DNA from 3 places in the Oscillibacter sp. GMB15532 genome. Region 3 is predicted to be linked to each of the others. Evidence: riboswitches for the same ligand, from Rfam matches in the RefSeq annotation. Region 3 holds a riboswitch; each other region holds the start of a gene.
What was found. Region 3 has a riboswitch for lysine ahead of ABVS15_RS01615 (transporter substrate-binding domain-containing protein). Riboswitches for the same ligand answer to the same signal wherever they lie in the genome.

Region 1 (2,260 bases), on a different contig from region 3:
CAACGCTTCCAAGCCCCCGAAGCTCCTCCATTTCCTTCGGTGTATAGCCCGTGGTACCGGAGAGCAAAGGCGTGCCGGTGCGGCGGACGTAGGCGGCAACCGCACCCAGCGTCTCCGGTCGGGAAAAATCCACAGCCATATCCGCCCCCGGAAGCGCGGCGAGCTGCGCAAGATTTTCCCGGTCCAATGCGGCGACCACCTCGTGGCCCAACTCCGTTGCCCGCTGCTCCAGCAGCTTCCCCATTTTTCCGTGTCCGATCAGTACCAGCTTCACAGCAGACCCGCCTCCCGCATGGTGGCCTCCAGCTTCCGCTTTGCATCCCCGCTCATCTCATAGAGCGGCAGGCGCATGGGACCTACATTCAGGCCCATGAGGTTCATAGCGGTCTTTACGGGAATGGGGTTCACCTCCAAAAACAAATCGTTCATCACCTGCAAATACCGCAGATGCTGCCCAACCGCCTTTTCCCGGTCGCCATGGAGAAATTCCGTGACAATTTCATGGCATTCCTTGGGCATCACGTTGGCGTACACGGAGATCACGCCGCTGCCGCCGATGGAAAGCAGGGGGACAGTGATGTCGTCGTTTCCGGAATAGAGGGCAAAATCCGGCCCGATGCAGTGGGCAATTTTCATGGCGTAGCTCATATCGCCGGAGGCCTCCTTGATGGCGGCGATATTGGGGTGCTTTGCCAGCCGCTCCACCACGGACACGGGGATGGCGCAGCCGGTGCGGCCCGGAACATTGTAGAGAATGCAGGGGATATTCACCGCGTCCGCCACGTCGGCGAAGTGGTGATACATGCCCTCGGCATTGGTCTTATTGTAGTAGGGGGTAATCAGCAGCAGCGCGTCGGCCCCCATGTCCTGATAGCGCTTTGCGTACTCCACCTGCGTAGCGGTGCAGTTGGAGCCGCTGCCCACCACCACCGGAACCCGGCCGTTTACCGTTTTCAGCGTGTGGGCCACCACCGCGCCGTCCTCCTCGTGGGTCATGGTGGAGGATTCTCCGGTGGTTCCCAGAACCAGAATGGCGTCCGTCCCGGCGGCAATCTGCCGCTCCAAAAGCTGGGTCAAAACCTCAAAATTGACGCTCCCGTCGTCGTGAAACGGCGTGACCGTGGCCACGATTGAACCCTGTACATGATCGAATTTCATAGTGTTTCCTCCATACGTTGATTGTTTAAGCAACAAAAAATCGGCAGAGAAAACGCTCTCTACCGACAATCGCCCCCACACCAATCTACAAAGCGTGCGGAAGTACCCTGTGAGCAGATAGCGCACCCGCGGTTTCCCACGGACAGTCCCGGAGATATTCTCCCCGGACCCACCAAAACGGCATACCTGCCGATTCAGTTCGGCGAATTCGCTTCCGCTGCGATCGTTGCCTGTCGGCTCCCGCAGCGCCGTCTCATTCGCGCCTCTATCCTATTGGGGTTATCATAGCATCTTTCCGGCCCGGATTCAAGAGCAAGTTTCCGACCCAGAGAGGAAAAATCCACAAAATTCTGCGGCAGGCGGACAAAAAGTGAAGCGTTGCGCTAAAATTGGAAATAGATTATACTATCTCCTGAGACTATGTATTTGAGCAAACGCGTCTTTAGGTCGCATAAAACACAGCGGTTTGCCGTTCCAAAAATCCCTGCGGGACGGGCAAGCGCATAGGGAGGTACGGAATTTGAACGGCTGCCGTATTTTAATAGTGGAGGACGACCCGGTGATCTCCGGAGCTATGGAGGCGCATCTTGAAAGCTGGGGATATCGGGTCCTCCGGGTGAAGGATTTCCAGAATGTGATGGCGGAATTTGCCGCCGCCGCGCCGCAGATGGTGCTGCTGGATGTGTCTCTTCCATTTTTCAACGGGTATCACTGGTGTACGGAGATTCGGCGGGTATCCAAGGTCCCGATTCTGTTCATCTCCTCCGCCGGAGACGACATGAACCAGATCATGGCCATGAACATGGGCGGAGACGATTTTCTGGCAAAACCGTTTGATTTGAGCGTCCTCACCGCCAAGGTGCAGGCGCTGCTGCGCCGGGCCTATGATTTCGGAGAACCCGCCCAGCTTTTGTCCTGCGGCGGGGCGGTTCTGAATTTGTCCGACGGAACGCTGACCGCCGGGGCGGAGAAGGTGGAGCTGACCCGCAATGAGCTGAAAATTTTGCAGATGCTCTTGGAAAACCGGGGCCGGATTGTCAGCCGCGAGGGTCTGATGACCCGATTGTGGGAATCCGACGCGTTTGTGGATGAAAATACCCTG
Region 2 (2,260 bases), on a different contig from region 3:
AATGGGAATCAGAATGCCGAAGGTGCCCCAGGAGGTGCCCGTGGCAAAAGCCAGCAGACAGCCGATCACAAACACAATGGCGGGCAGCAGAAGCTGGAAGCTCTGGGCAGAGTTCTGCACCACGGCGGCCACAAACTCCCGCGCGCCCAGAGAATCGGTCATGGCCTTCAGGCTCCACGCAAAGGTGAGAATCAGGATGGCCGGAACCATGGCCTTGAAGCCCTCCGGGATGCAGTCCATCATTTCCTTAAAGCTCAGCCGGCGGCGCAGCAGGTAAAACCCAATCGTAAACGCCAGACCGAAGGCACTGCCCAGCAGTAGGCCCACGGATGCGTCAGACCCGGAGAAAGCATCCACAAAGCTCACCCCGGAGAAAAATCCGCCGGAATAAATCATCCCCATGACGCAGAAGATCACCAGCACCACGATGGGCGCCACCAGGTCCGCCACGGTGCCGTTCTGCGATACGTTGATTTCATCCTCCGCGGCGTAGGGGTTTTTCCCGGAAAACAGATCTCCCTTGTCCGCATTGGCCTCATAGACTGCCATAGGGCCGAAATCCGCTTTCAGTACCACCAAGCCGATCATCATGACGATGGTCAGCAGGGCGTAATAGTTATAGGGGATGGCGCGGATAAACAGCGCAAGGCCAGACCCGTCCTCCACAAAGCCGCTGACGGCGGCGGCCCACGAGGAGATGGGTGCGATGATGCAAACCGGCGCGGCCGTTGCGTCGATCAGATAGGCCAGCTTCGCCCGGGAGACGTTGTGGCTGTCCGTTACGGGGAGCATCACACTGCCCACAGTAAGGCAGTTGAAATAGTCGTCAATGAAAATCAGAATCCCTAAAACAATGGTGGCAAGCTGTGCGCCCGCCCGGGTTTTGATGTTCTTCTGCGCCCAGCGGCCAAAGGCCGCAGAGCCGCCCGCCCGGTTCATCAGGCTCACCATGGCTCCCAAAATCACCAGAAACGCAATGATGCCCACATTATAGCCGTCGGAAAGGACGGAGACGATTCCGTCCTGAAACACGTGTGTGACAGTCCCCTCAAAGGAAAATCCGGACCACAGCAGCCCGCCGGTGAGAACACCCAGAAACAGTGAGGAATAGACCTCCTTGGTCACAAGGGCCAGCGCAATTGCCACCACCGGGGGCAGCAGGGACCAGATCGTCTCGTAAAACACGGGGGACGCACCGGTTCCCTCCCCGGCGGCCAGAACCGGAATGGTCAGCAGGGCCAACACCGCGGCGGCAAGAAGTGCCGCCTTTCGGCAGGGTTTGTTCCTCATGGAAGCTCCTCCAAAAAAATAAAGTCATGACCAAGCGTCATGACTTCATACCTCAAACCCGTACGAATCACGACAGCGCTCCGCCCCGCAGGGCGACAGTCCGGCGGATGTTCTCCGACGAACCGACTCCGTCCCCGTCAGGCCCCGGGAAACAAAGCCTCGGCGGCAGTCCCTTTCCCGTCTCCCCCTCTAAGCCTGTTTGGGAAACGCTACTTTTGACTGTCGCACCTCTATCATGCAATACGTTTGATTATAGCAAAGCTTCTATAAAAGTCAACCATTTGCGGCAAAAATCCGCCGATTCCCCCAATTTTCCACCCATCAGCCCAGCAGTTCTTCCAAACGGGACTCCCCGTATACAGGAATGCCCTCCGCCTTTAAAAGCGCCGCAGCCACGCCGTCTCCGGCGGTCAGTCCGCCGGAAAAGTATCCGTCGTGAAGCACACCGCAGCCGCAAGAGGGGCTGCGCTCCTTCAATAGCGCCGCCTCACAGCCAAACAGCCGCGCCAGCTCCAGCGCGGCCTGCGCTCCTCTTTCAAATTCCGCCGTCACATCAGCGCCCTCCCGGGTGAAAACGCGCCCCTCCCGACATTCGGCTGGCAGGCGGGGCGTTGGCAGTCCGCCCAGCTGCTCCGGACAGACCGGAACACATTCGTGCCGCTCCAGCAGCGCGCCGATCCCCTCAAGGCGCTTGGCCCCGCCGTCGTACCGGCAGGGCAGGCCAAGCAGGCATGCAGAAACCAGTAGCTTCATTTCTTCTCCGCCTGCTCCCGCTTGCGGGCCTCAATCTCCCGTCGCTCCCGCTGAAGCTCCGTAAACAGGGCGATGCCGTCCCACTCCTGATTCCATTTGGTCAGCACCGCCTTATAGCATCCTGCGCCCACGCCCGCCTGGCGCAGGGCGGTCAAAAGCCCGTCCAACTGCTGCTCCAAATCGCAGAAAACCATCATTTGGCCCCCCAACTTTCCGG
Region 3 (2,260 bases):
CCCGTCCACCAGAAGAATTTTCTGTTTCTTCCGCGTGTCCTTCACGTCTCTCCCTCTCCTCCGGCGGGACGAAACCGCCCCGTTTTCTTATCTGCCCACCGCATCAAATGTCCGGCGGCCAAGCCCAGCGCCAAACCCAGCGACGCGCCGGCCAGCACATCGCTGGGCCAGTGCACATATAAATACAGCCGTGAAAAAGCAATCAGGGCCGCCAAAACCAAGACGGGCCCCAACAGTCTGCCGCGCTTCTCCGACAGCAGAGCGCCCACCGCGGCAAAGGACGCCGCCGCGTGCCCGGAGGGAAACGACCAGTCCTGCGGCCGGGAAATCAAAAGTGTTACCGCCGGATTCACGTCGCAGGGCCGCACCCGGGCAATCAGCGGCTTGAGAATCCCGTTGCAAAGCAGCACATCTAAAAGCAGCGCCAGCGCCAAAACCGCGCCGGTACGCCGATATCTCCGCATAAAAAGCAAAATTGCCGCCAGCGCAATCCAGATTTCTCCGTGATTGCACAGCGCGCTGATCAGCGGCATCAACCCGTCCAGAAGCTCCGTCCGGCAATTCTCCTGTATCCAGTTTAAAACGCCGAATTCCAGCTCCCTCACCCGCACACCTCTCCCATACGGCCGGCGCAAAATCGGCTGCGCCGGAAAGCTTTCAAAGCCCCCGTACAAAGCAATGTCGTCCACTGTGGCCATTGTACCATCTGCTTCCAATTTTGAAAAGGATTATTTATGCGCAATTCCACCAAAGTCAAACGAGTTTCAATTGCTTTGCCCTAAATTCCACCAATTTTTATGTTTTGCACAAAAATGCAAAAAAAATTTGGGAATACAGTTGACATCCCCTTCATATCGTGATAGGATACCTCAAAATTGGATCGCTCAGATAGAGGCGCGAGGTCCATCAGTACCGTGAGTAAGTCGGCAGGCAGCCGCCGCGGGAAAGGGGACGTCGCCGAAGGATTTTGGAGCTGCCTGCTCCAAGACACCTGGGCCGGCGGGGAATACCCGACGGACTGTCACATTTTTTGTGAAGCGCTATCATGGCTGAATCGGGCAGTTCTGCCTGCTTTTTCCACGGGTCGCTTTGCGTCAAAGCGGCCCGTTTTTTGTCGTTCTCCTTTGCGGCGTGGGGAGAGGGATATTCAGTGCCCGCCGCCACAAAATACCATTGGTTGAGTTGAAAGGAAGGATCTTTTATGAAGAAGTTTTTTGCTCTTGTTCTGGCTCTGGCCATGACTGCGTCTCTTGCCGCCTGCGGCGGCTCTGCCCCGGCGGCCTCCGGCTCCGGTGCGGCTGCCGGTTCCTCCGCGTCCTCCGCCGACGGCGCGGTCCCCTCCGGCGTGGAGGACGGGGTGCTGACCGTGGCCATGGAGTGCGGCTACGCGCCCTACAACTGGTCCCAGCCGGATGACTCCAACGACGCTGTTCCCATCCGGGACACCAGTGAATACGCCAACGGCTACGACGTGATGATGGCCAAAAAGCTCTGCGAGGCCAACGGCTGGGAGCTGGAAATTGTCCGGCTGGAGTGGGAATCTCTGGTACCCGCCGTTCAGTCCGGCGCCGTGGACGCGGTGATCGCGGGCCAGTCCATGACCGCCGAGCGGGCGGAGCAGGTGGACTTTGCAGGCCCCTATCTGTACGCCTCCATCATATGCCTGACCAAGGCAAACAGTGCCTTTGCAAACGCCAAGGGCATCAGCGACCTTGCCGGCGGCTCCTGCACCAGCCAGCAGGGCACCATTTGGTATGAAACCTGCCTGCCCCAGATTGAAGGGGCCGATATCCGCACGGCTGCGGAATCCGCCCCCGCCATGCTGATGGCGCTGGAAACCGGCGCGGTGGACTTTGTGTGCACCGATATGCCCACCGCACAGGGCGCGATGGTGGCCTATCCCGATTTCAAGCTGCTGGACTTCTCCGGCTCCGGTGACGACTTTGAAGTGTCCGACGAGGACGTGAACATCGGCATCTCCGTCATGAAGGGCAACACCGTGCTGAAGGACGCCATGAACTCCGTCCTCTCCGGCATGACTGCCGACGATTTCAACGACCTGATGGCGCAGGCCGTGGCGGTGCAGCCCATCGGGGCCTGAGCCTCCCTGTCCGGGCGCGCCCGCTGAATACTGAGAGAACGAGGGAACCATTATGGACTGGTCAAGATTTCCACAACTGGCCGCCGACATTACCGACCTCTGGGCCAAATACGGCACGGTGAGCTATCTGGGCGGCATCCGCCGCACGCTGATTCTGGC

Region 1: another riboswitch for lysine. It lies ahead of dapA (4-hydroxy-tetrahydrodipicolinate synthase); the one in region 3 lies ahead of ABVS15_RS01615 (transporter substrate-binding domain-containing protein).
Region 2: another riboswitch for lysine. It lies ahead of ABVS15_RS12655 (Na+/H+ antiporter NhaC family protein); the one in region 3 lies ahead of ABVS15_RS01615 (transporter substrate-binding domain-containing protein).

The regions. Positions count from the first base shown of each region.
Region 1 is NZ_JBEVTO010000004.1:11,170-13,429, reverse strand. It holds gene dapB (4-hydroxy-tetrahydrodipicolinate reductase) at 1-274, opposite strand, end outside; gene dapA (4-hydroxy-tetrahydrodipicolinate synthase) at 271-1,158, opposite strand; lysine riboswitch at 1,269-1,434, opposite strand; gene ABVS15_RS05800 (response regulator transcription factor) at 1,679-2,260, shown strand, end outside.
Region 2 is NZ_JBEVTO010000010.1:113,696-115,955, reverse strand. It holds gene ABVS15_RS12655 (Na+/H+ antiporter NhaC family protein) at 1-1,290, opposite strand, end outside; lysine riboswitch at 1,356-1,531, opposite strand; gene ABVS15_RS12650 (DUF523 domain-containing protein) at 1,612-2,043, opposite strand; gene ABVS15_RS12645 (DUF3783 domain-containing protein) at 2,040-2,260, opposite strand, start outside.
Region 3 is NZ_JBEVTO010000001.1:352,421-354,680, forward strand. It holds gene ABVS15_RS01605 (EAL domain-containing protein) at 1-45, opposite strand, end outside; gene ABVS15_RS01610 (phosphatase PAP2 family protein) at 42-605, opposite strand; lysine riboswitch at 882-1,051, shown strand; gene ABVS15_RS01615 (transporter substrate-binding domain-containing protein) at 1,202-2,101, shown strand; gene ABVS15_RS01620 (amino acid ABC transporter permease) at 2,154-2,260, shown strand, end outside.